3 regions of the Streptomyces qaidamensis genome follow, and region 1 is predicted to be linked to each of the others. Evidence: riboswitches for the same ligand, from Rfam matches in the RefSeq annotation. Region 1 holds a riboswitch; each other region holds the start of a gene.

The links. Region 1 has a riboswitch for cyclic di-AMP ahead of A4E84_RS34820 (LysM peptidoglycan-binding domain-containing M23 family metallopeptidase). Riboswitches for the same ligand answer to the same signal wherever they lie in the genome.
Region 2: another riboswitch for cyclic di-AMP. It lies ahead of A4E84_RS24815 (C40 family peptidase); the one in region 1 lies ahead of A4E84_RS34820 (LysM peptidoglycan-binding domain-containing M23 family metallopeptidase).
Region 3: another riboswitch for cyclic di-AMP. It lies ahead of A4E84_RS18970 (M23 family metallopeptidase); the one in region 1 lies ahead of A4E84_RS34820 (LysM peptidoglycan-binding domain-containing M23 family metallopeptidase).

Annotation. Positions count from the first base shown of each region.
Region 1 is NZ_CP015098.1:7,943,700-7,947,658, forward strand. Features, by position in the region: gene A4E84_RS34815 (alpha-galactosidase) at 1-1,309, shown strand, start outside; cyclic di-AMP (ydaO/yuaA leader) riboswitch at 1,626-1,780, shown strand; gene A4E84_RS34820 (LysM peptidoglycan-binding domain-containing M23 family metallopeptidase) at 1,785-2,714, shown strand; gene A4E84_RS34825 (DUF6250 domain-containing protein) at 2,909-3,625, shown strand; gene A4E84_RS34830 (SGNH/GDSL hydrolase family protein) at 3,771-3,959, shown strand, end outside.
Region 2 is NZ_CP015098.1:5,555,204-5,559,162, reverse strand. Features, by position in the region: gene pcrA (DNA helicase PcrA) at 1-1,376, opposite strand, end outside; cyclic di-AMP (ydaO/yuaA leader) riboswitch at 1,690-1,862, shown strand; gene A4E84_RS24815 (C40 family peptidase) at 1,871-3,049, shown strand; gene A4E84_RS24810 (TnsA-like heteromeric transposase endonuclease subunit) at 3,370-3,959, shown strand, end outside.
Region 3 is NZ_CP015098.1:4,318,818-4,322,776, reverse strand. Features, by position in the region: gene A4E84_RS18985 (MarR family winged helix-turn-helix transcriptional regulator) at 1-22, opposite strand, end outside; gene A4E84_RS18980 (dihydrofolate reductase family protein) at 113-1,243, shown strand; tRNA gene A4E84_RS18975 (tRNA-Met) at 1,309-1,382, shown strand; cyclic di-AMP (ydaO/yuaA leader) riboswitch at 1,670-1,826, shown strand; gene A4E84_RS18970 (M23 family metallopeptidase) at 1,838-2,878, shown strand; gene A4E84_RS18965 (aldo/keto reductase) at 3,017-3,959, shown strand, end outside.

The sequences.
Region 1 (3,959 bases):
GGGGGAGTCGTACACGACCCCGGTCTTCGCCGGGCTCTGGAGCGACGGCGGCTTCGGCGGGGCGAGCCGCGCCTGGCACGCCTACCAGCGGGCGCATGTGATCCCGGACGCGGGCCGGGACCGGCCGGTGCTCTTCAACTCCTGGGAGGCCACCGAGTTCGACATCTCCGAGGAGCAGCAGCGGGCGCTCGCCGAGCGGGCCGCGGCCATGGGCGTCGAGCTGTTCGTGGTCGACGACGGCTGGTTCGGGGCGCGCACCAGCGACCGGGCCGGGCTCGGCGACTGGACCCCGAACCCCGACCGCTTCCCGGGCGGGCTGAAGCCGCTCGCCGACCACGTGCACGGCCTCGGCATGCAGTTCGGGATCTGGGTCGAGCCCGAGATGGTCAACCCGGACAGCGACCTGTACCGCTCGCATCCCGACTGGGTGCAGTATCAAACGGGACGAAAGCGGACGGAGTTCCGCAATCAGCTCGTACTCAACCTCGCTCGCGAGGACGTCCGGGAGTACCTCTGGGAGCAGCTCCACGGACTTCTGTCCAGCGCGCCCGTCGACTATGTCAAGTGGGACTTCAACCGCTGCTTCACCGACGCCGGGTGGCCGGACGACCCCTACCCGCAGCGGCTGTGGGTCGACCACGTGCGCGGCCTGTACGCCCTGCTGGACCGGCTGCGGGCCGCCCACCCCGGCGTGGCCTTCGAGTCCTGCTCGGGCGGCGGCGGGCGGATCGACCTCGGTGTGCTGAGCCGCACGGACCAGGTGTGGACCTCCGACAACACCGACCCGCTCGACCGGCTCGCCATCCAGCACGGCTTCAGTCAGATCCATCCGGCCCGGGTCATGGCCGCCTGGGTCACCGACAGCCCGAACGTCATGCTCAACCAGCGGGCCAGCTCCCTGCGGTTCCGGTTCGTCAGCGCCATGGCCGGGGTGCTGGGGGTCGGCGGCGACCTCACGCGGTGGACGCGGGAGGAACTCGCCGAGGCGCGGGAGTGGGTGGAGCTCTACAAGGAGATCCGGCCCGTGGTGCAACGCGGTGACCAGTACCGGCTGCGTCCCCCGCAGGGCGGACTGAGCGCCGTGCAGTACGTCCTCGGCGACGAGACCGTCGTCCTCGCCTGGCTCCAGGCGCAGCGCTACGGCGAGCCCGTACCGGCTCTCCGCTTGCGCGCCCTCGACCCGGTCGCATCGTACGAATGCCTCGAAACCGGCGAAATTCACCGTGGGGCCGTGCTGCTTCATCACGGACTGCGGGTCGGTCTGCGGGGGGATCTGGACGCCGCGGTCGTCCGCCTTAAGCGGAAGTAGCCGTTCTGTCCGAATGGGGCGCTTAAGCCGCTTAGGGATAACGTGCCCCGATCGTAAAGGAGATGGGGTCGGGGTGCGTGACCATCGTCATATTGGTGACGATGTGTTGTCGCCATGTTCACGTAATTCTGGCGTTATTCAGGTCGGTTGAGGAAAGCGGGAGATCGCTAATCCACGCTCGGTGACCGCAGATGTGGCGACGCGTCAAGAAAAACACCGTCACGGGCAACCGCAAGCTTGTCCGTCTGCGTCCTGGTCGCTTACGTTCCACACCAATCCGGACGGACGCCTAATCCTGCCGCCGACCGGAGCCCGCACACACTGACCCGACGTACGGCAGGAGCGGGGGACCCACAGGTAAGACGCCTGTTCCGGTTCCCGGAACGGCTTGGGGTTAAGCCGCGCCTCGGCGCGGCCGGGCATCTCCAGCCCGCACCCGACAGCTCACCTCGCAGGCGACGGAGAGGAATTCGCCATGCCCGCGAAGGGTAAGCACCGCCGTCCCAAGACCCAGCGTTTCACCCGCTCCATCGCCGTCGCCGGAACCGGCGGAGCCGCTCTCGCGCTGCCGCTCATGGGGGCCGCCGGTGCCCATGCCGCCACCCCGCAGGCGGCTCCGGAAAAGGCCGTCCAGTCCGCTCCCGCGGCCGAGAAGAAGGCCGCGGAAAAGGCCACCGGTGCCCGCACCTACACCGTGAGGGCCGGCGACTATCTCGCGAAGATCGCCGACGACCAGAACGTCAGCGGCGGCTGGAAGAAGCTCTACGCGGACAACCGCGACGCCGTCGGCTCGGACCCGTCGCTGATCCACCCGGGCCTGAAGCTGTCGATCGGCAAGCAGGCCGCGAGTGCGCCGAAGTCCTCGGCCCCGTCCGCGCCGAAGGCCTCCGCCCCGAAGCCCTCGGCCGCGAAGCAGTCCGCCGCCGAGTCGGCCCCGAAGACGGAGACCGCCGCGAAGCCGGCCGCCGCCAAGCCCGCCGCCGAGAGCAACGCGAGCGGCTACACCCTCCCGGTGGCCGGTGCCACCGTCGGCACCCCCTACCGGATGTCCGGCAGCATGTGGTCCAGCGGCTACCACACCGGTGTCGACTTCGTCGTCCCGACCGGCACGTCCCTCAAGGCCGTCGGCGCCGGCACCGTCGTCTCCGCCGGCTGGGGCGGCGCGTACGGCAACCAGGTCGTCATCAAGCTGAACGACGGCCACTACGCCCAGTACGCCCACCTGTCCCAGCTCTCCGTCTCGGCCGGCCAGACCGTGACCGCCGGGCAGCAGGTCGGCCTGTCGGGCGCGACCGGCAACGTGACCGGACCGCACCTGCACTTCGAGATCCGCACCACGCCGGACTACGGCTCGGACGTGGACCCGGTCGCCTTCCTGCGCTCGCACGGCGTCTCCGTCGGCTGACCGACCGCACGACCACCTGCCTGACACGCGGCCGAAGGCCGGACCCCGATCCCCGGGTCCGGCCTTCGGTGTGTGCGCATGCCGCCGACCGCGTCAAGGGATCGACAGGCGGCGGCAGTTGGGACAGAGTGATCCCGTCCGGAGTGCAAGCGCTTTCCAGAGCCTTCCCGGCGGATCCCGAGGAGCTGTGTCCCGTGCCGACCACCCGCAGAGCGTTCGGAGCCCTGGCCGCCGGAGCCGCCCTGGCGGCCCTCGCCCCCACGGCCGGCGCGCACGCCGCGCCCCGTCACCGCCGCCTCGTCGCCCGCGACGACTTCTGCCACGGCCTCGGCCGGTGGGCCACCGAACTCCAGGACGGCGGCACGGTCACCGCCTCCCGCGGCATCCTGGAGATCGACGTACCGAGCGGCGCGACCGTCTGGTTCAGGCAGCGGCTCGAAGGGCCGTACGTCCTCGAGTACACCGCGACCGCCGTCTCCGAGGGCGGGGTCAACGACCGGGTCTCGGATCTCAACAACTTCTGGAACGCGACCGACGTACGCTCCCCGGGCGACCTCTTCGCGACTCCTCGCGGCGGCGCCCTCGACGAGTACGACCACCTCACGGCGTACTACGCGGGATACGGCGCCAACTACAACACCACGACCCGGCTGCGCCGTTACGTCGGCGAGCCCGGCGTCCGCCCCCTGGTGTTCGACTACACCGAGCCGCTGCTGGTCCCGAACGAGCCCAACCGGGTCCGGATCGTCTCCGACGGCTCGACGGTCCAGTGGTGGAACAACGGGCGGCTCGTCTTCGACCACACCGACCCGCAGCCCTACACGAGCGGCCACTTCGCCTTCCGGACCGTCTGGAGCCATTTCCGGATCAGTCGATTCCGGGTCTGGCGGCTCACCCCGGAACACCCCTGACAAGCGGGGTATTCCGGAGTTGGCGAACACTTTAGGAGTGGGCTATATCACCGCCCGTCAACCCTTTCTTACGGTCGCGTAGGTCACATTCGAAGGTGAATCATGAGCTGCTGTGGCAGACGATTCGAAGAGTGACAGCAGAGCAGTGATCGGGTCGTACGTGGCGGTGGGGGACAGCTTCACCGAGGGCGTCGGCGATCCCGGCCCCGACGGGGCGTTCGTCGGCTGGGCCGACCGGTTCGCCGTCCTGCTCGCCGACCGCAGGCCCGAGGGTGACTTCCGGTACACCAATCTCGCCGTACGCGGGAAGCTCCTCGACCAGATCGTGGCGGAC
Region 2 (3,959 bases), 2.4 Mb from region 1:
ACGCCGCCGACAACCTTGTAGGGCAGGCCGACCCGGATGAAGACCTCTTCGAAGACACGGGACTGGGCGTTGGTGCGGTAGAAGACGGCGACGTCGCCGGCCTTGGCCTCACCCGCGTCCGTGAGGCGGTCTATCTCGTCGGCGACGAACTGCGCCTCGTCGTGCTCGGTGTCGGCGACGTAGCCGGTGATCCGGGCGCCGGAGCCGGCGTTGGTCCACAGGTTCTTGGGGCGGCGGGACTCGTTGCGCTCGATGACCGCGTTGGCGGCGCTGAGGATCGTCTGCGTGGAGCGGTAGTTCTGCTCCAACAGGATCGTCATGGCGTCCGGGTAGTCCTCCTCGAACTGGAGGATGTTGCGGATCGTAGCGCCGCGGAAGGCGTAGATCGACTGGTCGGCATCGCCCACGACGCACAGCTCGGCGGGCGGGACCTCGGCCTCGGGCGGTACGTCGACGGGGTGCTCGCAGGTGCCGACGAGCTCCCGGACCAGGGCGTACTGGGCGTGGTTGGTGTCCTGGTACTCGTCGACCAGCACGTGCCGGAAGCGGCGGCGGTAGTGCTCGGCGACGTCCGGGAAGGCGCGCAGGAGATTGACCGTCGTCATGATCAGGTCGTCGAAGTCGAGGGCGTTCGCCTCGCGCAGCCGCGACTGGTACATGGCGTAGGCCTGGGCGAGGGTCTTCTCGAAGCCGTCGGTGGCCTGGGCGGCGAAGTCCTCCTCGTCGATCAGCTCGTTCTTCAGGTTGCTGATCTTGGCGCTGAAGGACTTCGGCGGGAAGCGCTTGGGGTCGAGGTCCAGGTCGCGGCAGACCAGGGCCATCAGGCGCTTGGAGTCGGCGGCGTCGTAGATCGAGAAGCTCGACGTGAAGCCGAGCTTCTTGCTCTCGCGGCGGAGGATGCGCACGCACGCGCTGTGGAACGTCATGACCCACATGGCGTTCGCGCGCGGGCCGACGAGCTGCTCGACGCGCTCCTTCATCTCGCCGGCGGCCTTGTTGGTGAAGGTGATCGCGAGGATCTGGCCCGGATGCACGCCGCGCTCGGCGAGCAGGTGGGCGATGCGGTGCGTGAGCACGCGGGTCTTGCCGGAGCCCGCTCCGGCCACGATGAGCAGCGGGGAGCCGGAGTGGACCACGGCGGCGCGCTGGTTGTCGTTCAGCCCCTCCAGGAGCGCGGCGGTGTCCACGACCGGGCGGGGCGCGCCGTCCCGGTAGTAGGCGTCCCGGTCCGGGGGCGCGTCGAACTTCCCGCCGAACAGATCGTCCGGAATCGGCTCCGGTACGTGATCGTCCTCGGGCGGCGGCGGGGGCTCGTCCGCGGGGCCCCGCTGGGCCTGGAGGTTCGCCAGGAAGCTGTCGTCAAAGAGGCTGCTCATCGCTCTCCGAGTCTAGGGCGCCCCACTGACAGCCCGCCGCCGCCCTGAGAACATCGCCGGGCGCCCGGGCCCCGCCGACCGGCCGGCGGCGCATTGTCGCCCTCCATTACCGCATGATCACGGCCTGCTACACCCCCCGCAATCATGGATGAAACGTAACCAAACTCCCCCGATCCTTCACTCTCGGCGACGTTCATGACCGAGGTCACGAAAATGTATCGGGCATATCACCCATCAACCTTCACAGGGGCCACACGAGTTGGCTACCGTGCGACCAGGCCGCATGACCCCCACCGGCGAACGTCGCCGGGCCGCGCGGCCTCCGCCGAGTCCGGTGTGCCGCAGCGGCAGCCGGAGCCGGGGACCCAACCGTGAACCTGGGGTGAATCGGCCCGACTCCCTGTGCGGAGAAGGCCGTAGGGCAAACCTTCCGAACCACCCGCCCGAACCCGACAGCTAACCCGGTAGGCGGAACATGGAAGGAGTCGCCTCCCTTGGCGTCGCACCGCAAGTCGCGTCCTACGGGTACGCGCGTGGCAGGCATACGGACCCCCGCCCTCGCAACGGCGGCCCTGACCTCCGTGACCCTGCTGTCCCAGTCGGCCAACGCCGCCCCCGAGGCCGACGACAAGCCCAGCCTCGAAGAAGTCGAGAAGAAGGTCGACGATCTCTACCGCCAGGCGGGGTCGGCGACCGAGAAGTACAACGCGGCCAAGGAGAAGACGGCGAAGCAGCGCAAGCGCGCCGATGCCCTCATCGACGACGTCGCGCAGCGCACCCAGAAGCTCAACGAGGCGCGCGAGGAGCTGGGGTCCTTCGCCTCCGCCCAGTACCGCACCGGTGCCGCCGCCCCGGACACGGCGACGTTCCTGCTCGCGGACACCCCGCAGGACTACTTCGACCAGACCCAGCTGATGGACCGGATGACGGGACGCCAGAAGGTCGCGGTCGACGACTACATCGCGCAGCAGTCCGAGACGATGAAGAAGCGCCAGGAGGCCACCGAGAGCCTGGAGACGCTCACCGAGTCGCAGGGCGATCTGAAGACCGCCAAGGCGACCGTCCAGCGCAAGCTCGCCGACGCGCGCGAGCTGATGTCGAAGCTGACCGCCGAGGAAAAGGCCCGGCTCGCGGCGATCGAGAAGGAGAAGCGGGAGGAGGCCGCCCGCAAGGCCGACGAGCTGGCCCGGCAGCAGGCCGCGCAGCGGCAGGCGCAGGAGGAGGCCGCTCGGCAGCAGGACAGCGGATCCCCGTCGTCGGGTTCGGCGGCCTCCGGCTCGTCCTCCCCGACGGTCCCGGCCGACTCCTCGTACGCCACCAAGGCCGACAAGGCGCTCGCCTTCGCCCGCGCGCAGATCGGCAAGCCGTACGTGTGGGGCGCCGTAGGCCCCGGCTCCTACGACTGCTCCGGCCTCACCCAGGCCGCCTGGAAGGCCGCGGGCGTCACCCTGCCGCGCACCACCTACGACCAGGTGAACGCCGGCACGACGGTCCCGCTCTCCCAGGCCCAGCCCGGTGACCTGGTCTTCTTCTACGACGACCTCACCCACGTCGGGATCTACATCGGCAACGGCATGATGATCCACGCCCCGAAGCCCGGCACGTACGTGCGCGAGGAGTCGATCTACTACGACGGCGAGTCGGCCATCCACAGCGTGGTACGGCCGGCCTGAAAGGTCTGTAGGGCCGCTTTAGATCTGTCGGATTCTCAGCGATCTGTCGTCAACCTGTCGTCTGCGACAGATCGCTGAGAATCGCTCCGTAGAGTGATTCTCGGCCACTCACAGCATTCTTGCCCTCCCCTGGCGCATGGGACGGCGCGGTCCACGGGCAGCTTCGGCCGGGATCACCTTCTGTGTCCCTTCGGTTACGTATATCGGGGGTGGCAGTGTCGTACGTCTCGGGTCGAGAGCCAACGACTGAGGCCAGAGCTGTAAAGGTCCGCTACCGCCAGGCGGACGGGGTCTTCGCGGAGACCTCGTGGGATCTGCTGGTGAGTGCAGAGGTAGCGGCCGGGCTGCCAGTGCGGGAGTTCCGCTGGTACAAGGGGCGTCGGCACTACTCGGGCTGGTACCACGCGGTCACGGGCGATCGTCTGGTGGCCTACGAGAGCCGTTTGGAGCTCGCCCGGATCTTGCTGGCGGATTTTGCCCGGGATGTGGTCGGGATTGCCGCTCAGCCGTTCCAGGTGTGGGGGGACGACGGAGTCCGCACCCGTCGGCACGTGCCGGATCTGCTGTTGACGCATGCGGACGGGCTGGTCACGGTGGTGGACGTGAAGGCTCCGTACCGTGTGGACGTACCGGAGGTAGTGGCCCAGTTCGACTGGATGCGGAAGCTGTGTTTGCTGCGGGGCTGGGCCTTCGAAGTGTGGACTGGTGCCAGCCCTGCCCTCGTGGAGAATGTCCGGTTCCTGGCCGGCTACCGGCGACCTGAGCGTGTGGCAGTGCATCTGTCTGTGGAGGTGCTGGAAGCCGCCCGAGTGCAGGCGGATGTCGGCGGGATCGAGAGAGCCTTAGCGGCCCGGCATCCTGCGGATCTCGTCCGTCCGGCGCTTTTGCATCTGGTGTGGTCGGGTGCCCT
Region 3 (3,959 bases), 3.6 Mb from region 1:
GGGTGAGCCAGCGAGTCGTCATGCCACCAGTGTAGGTTTGTTTCAAACTTGAACCAAGCCCGCCTTGGTGATCCTGTCCAGTCCCGCCGTCCCGACCAGCCGCGGAGCGTCGATGCCTCACCCGTACGTCCTGCTGTCCGCCGCCGTCTCCCTCGACGGCTACCTGGACGACACCGGACCCGACCGCCTGCTCCTGTCGAGCCCGGCCGACTTCGACCGGGTCGACGAGGTCCGGGCCGGCGTCGACGCCATCCTGATCGGCGCCGGCACCATCCGCGCCGACAACCCGCGGCTCCTGGTGAACTCGGAAGAACGCCGGGCCGCCCGCCGGGCCGCCGGGAAACCGGAGTACCCCCTGAAGGTCACCGTCAGCGGCTCCGGCGACCTCGACCCGGACGCCCGCTTCTGGCACACCGGCGGCGAGAAACTCCTCTACACCACCGACCGGGGCGCCGAACGCGCATGCTCCCTGGGCCTCGCCACCGACGTCGTCCCGCTCGGCGCCGACCTCGACTGGCGGCGGCTGCTCACGCACCTGCACGACGTCCGGGGCGTACGGCGACTCATGGTCGAGGGCGGCGGCCTGATCCACACCCAGCTCCTCACCCAGGGCCTCGCCGACGAACTCCAGCTGGTCCTCGCCCCGCTCTTCGTGGGTGACCCCGGGGCGCCCCGTCTCTTCGGCCCCGGCGGCTACCAGGGCGGCCGGCTCCGGCTGCTGGAGACGCGGCGGATCGAGGACGTGGTCCTGATGCGCTACGAGCCGACCGCGCCGGGTGCCGGCGGGCTCCCCGCCGCCGCCGACCACCACTGGCTCGCCCTCGCCTGCGAACTGGCCGAGCGCTGCCCGCCGTCGGACACGGCGTTCAGCGTGGGCGCGGTCGTGGTCGCCGCCGACGGCACGGAACTGGCCCGCGGCCACTCCCGAGAGGCCGGTGACCCGGTCGTGCACGCCGAGGAGGCGGCCCTCGCCAAGATCGACCCGGCCGACCCGCGCCTGCCCGGCGCGACCGTGTACAGCAGCCTGGAGCCGTGCGCCCGCCGCGCCTCACGCCCCGCCCCCTGCGCCCGGCTGATCCTCGACGCGGGGGTACGGCGGGTCGTCACGGCCTGGCGTGAGCCGGACACCTTCGTGACGGACGCCGACGGCAGCGGCCTCCTCGCGGCCCAGGGGGTGGAGGTCGTGGTTCTCCCGGAACACGAGGGGCGGGCCAAGGCCCCGAACCGCCACCTGCCGGGCTGAGCACGGGTTGATCCGTGGGTGTGCACGAGTGGTCCCGCGGATGGCGTACACTGGAGTCACAACGACGCGGGGTGGAGCAGCTCGGTAGCTCGCTGGGCTCATAACCCAGAGGTCGCAGGTTCAAATCCTGTCCCCGCTACTGAAGGCCGAGGGCCGGAATCCAAAAGGATTCCGGCCCTCGGCCTATTTCCCCGTAGTCATAACGCTCGGTGAGTGAACCACCCCGTTCCGCACGGTAACTGACGCATCGTCAAAACTCATCGGTCACTTGCGAAGCGGTCAACTCGCCCGATTTACTCCGGTCATGGCAGGTAAGTCCGCGCGAAAAAGGTTAATGATCAAGCGGAATCGCTGGAATACCCCTCGCGCCTCCATTAACGTTCGATAACGCAGCGCGGTCGTCCCAGCCGTCACAGAAGGCGGCTCCGTGCGCACGCGCCGAATCCCGAAAGGGAACCGGGGAACCACCACTTGGGGTGAATCGGGCGGATACCACCGTGGAAGCACGGCCGGTATACGCGCGTAGGAGACCTTCCTGCTCCGAACCCGTCAGCTAACCCGGTAGGCGAGAAGGAAGGAAAGGAGTACGCCCACGTGGCGTCCAACCGGCCTGCCCCCGAGGCCCCGTTCGCGCCGAAGCGCGACACCGACACCTTCGGCTACGGCGGTCAGCGCACCGACGAGGGCCCGTTCCAGGAGTGGAACCCCACCGAGGAGTCCATCCGTCCCGTCCGTGGCCGGCATCGCGTCACCAAGCAGCGCGGCGGAGGCCTCGCCCGCAGCTCCACCGTCCTGGGCGTCGGTGTCATAGCCGCCGTGGGTGCCGGCGGCATGGCCAGCGCCCAGACCGGCAAGCCCCCGGTGTCCATCTCCGTCCCGGACCTGCCCTCGGTGGGTTCCCTGATCTCGGACGACGACACCCCCGAAGGCTCCGCCACCCCGCTCAGCAGCCTCGGCACCGCCGCGGCAGCCACCGAGCAGGGCAAGAGCACCTCCGGCGCCGGTGCCGGCGAGGCACTGCGCGCCCGGATCATGGCCCAGGTCGAGCACCAGCAGGACCAGATCGAGACCAAGGCCGCCGAGGACGCCGCGGCCGCCGCCGAGAAGGCGGCCAAGGACGCGGTCGCCAAGGCGGAGAAGGAAGCCAAGGCCAAGGCCGCCGCAGCCAAGGAGAAGGCGGAGGAGGAGGCCAGGAAGAAGGCCGAGGCCGAGCGTCTCGCCGCCCTGGCCAAGCAGTTCACGCTGCCGACCTCCTCGTACACCATCACCTCCAGCTTCGGCCAGGCCGGCGCCTACTGGTCCTCCGGCTACCACACGGGCCTGGACTTCGCCGCCCCCACGGGCACGCCGATCAAGGCCGTCCACAGCGGCACCATCACCGAGGCCGGCTGGAACGGCTCGTACGGCTACAAGACCGTCCTCACCCTCGATGACGGCACCGAGATCTGGTACGCGCACCAGTCCTCCATCGGCGTCAGCGTCGGCCAGAAGGTCAGCACGGGCGAGGTCATCGGCCGTGTGGGCGCCACCGGCAACGTCACCGGGGCCCACCTTCACCTGGAGGTCCACTCCGGCGGCTCCGCGAGCGGCATCGACCCGATGGCGTGGCTGCGGGGCAAGGGACTGAACCCGTAAGCCCTACCCACCCGTTGAAGCACCGGCGGCCCTGACGACGACCCCCCGACGTCAGGGCCGCCGGTCTTCCGGTGTGGTTTACGGGACCTTTGCGTCCGTTGTGGAATGAGGCCTTCCTGTACGGGCGTTACGCAAGGCATGACTTCTCTTCGCAAGCTGGGCTCATCCGACCTCGACGTCTTCCCCCTCGCCCTCGGCGGCAACGTCTTCGGCTGGACCGCCGACGAGGACCAGTCGTTCGCCGTCCTCGACGCCTACACCGCCGTCGGCGGCAACTTCGTCGACACCGCCGACTCCTACTCGGCCTGGGTCGAGGGCAACCGGGGCGGTGAGTCCGAGACCGTGCTCGGCAAGTGGCTGAAGTCCCGCGGCAACCGGGCGGACGTCGTCGTCGCCACGAAGGTCAGCCAGCACCCCGAGTTCCGCGGCCTGTCCGCCGCCACCATCAAGGCCGCCGCCGACGCCTCCCTGCGGCGCCTCGGCACCGACTACATCGACCTGTACTACACGCACTTCGACCAGCCCGACGTGCCCGTCGAGGAGATCATCGGCGCGCTCGACACCCTCGTGAAGGCCGGGAAGGTGCGGCACATCGCCGCCTCCAACATCTCCGCCGAGCGGCTGCGGGCGTCCCTGGAGTTCTCCGACCGCGAGGGGCTCGCCCGGTACGTGGCCCTCCAGCCCCACTACAACCTGGTCTCCCGCGGCACCTACGAGGGCGAGCTCCAGGATCTCGCCGAGCGGACCGGCCTGTCCGCCGTGCCGTACTTCGCGCTCGCGTCCGGCTTCCTCACGGGCAAGTACCGGCCCGGCGCGACGGTCGAGAGCGCGCGAGCGGGGAGTGCGGCCAAGCACCTGGAGACCGAGCGGGGGCAGCGGGTGCTCGCCGCCCTCGACGAGATCGCCGCGGCGCACGACGTGCCCGTCGCCACGGTGGCTCTGGCCTGGCTCGCCGCCCAGCCGACCGTGGCGGCGCCGATCGCCTCCGCGCGGACGGTGGAGCAGCTGCTCGCGCTGACCGGCGTCGGCGAGCTGACGCTCTCGGAGACCGAGATCGGGCGTCTCACCCAGGCCTCGGCGT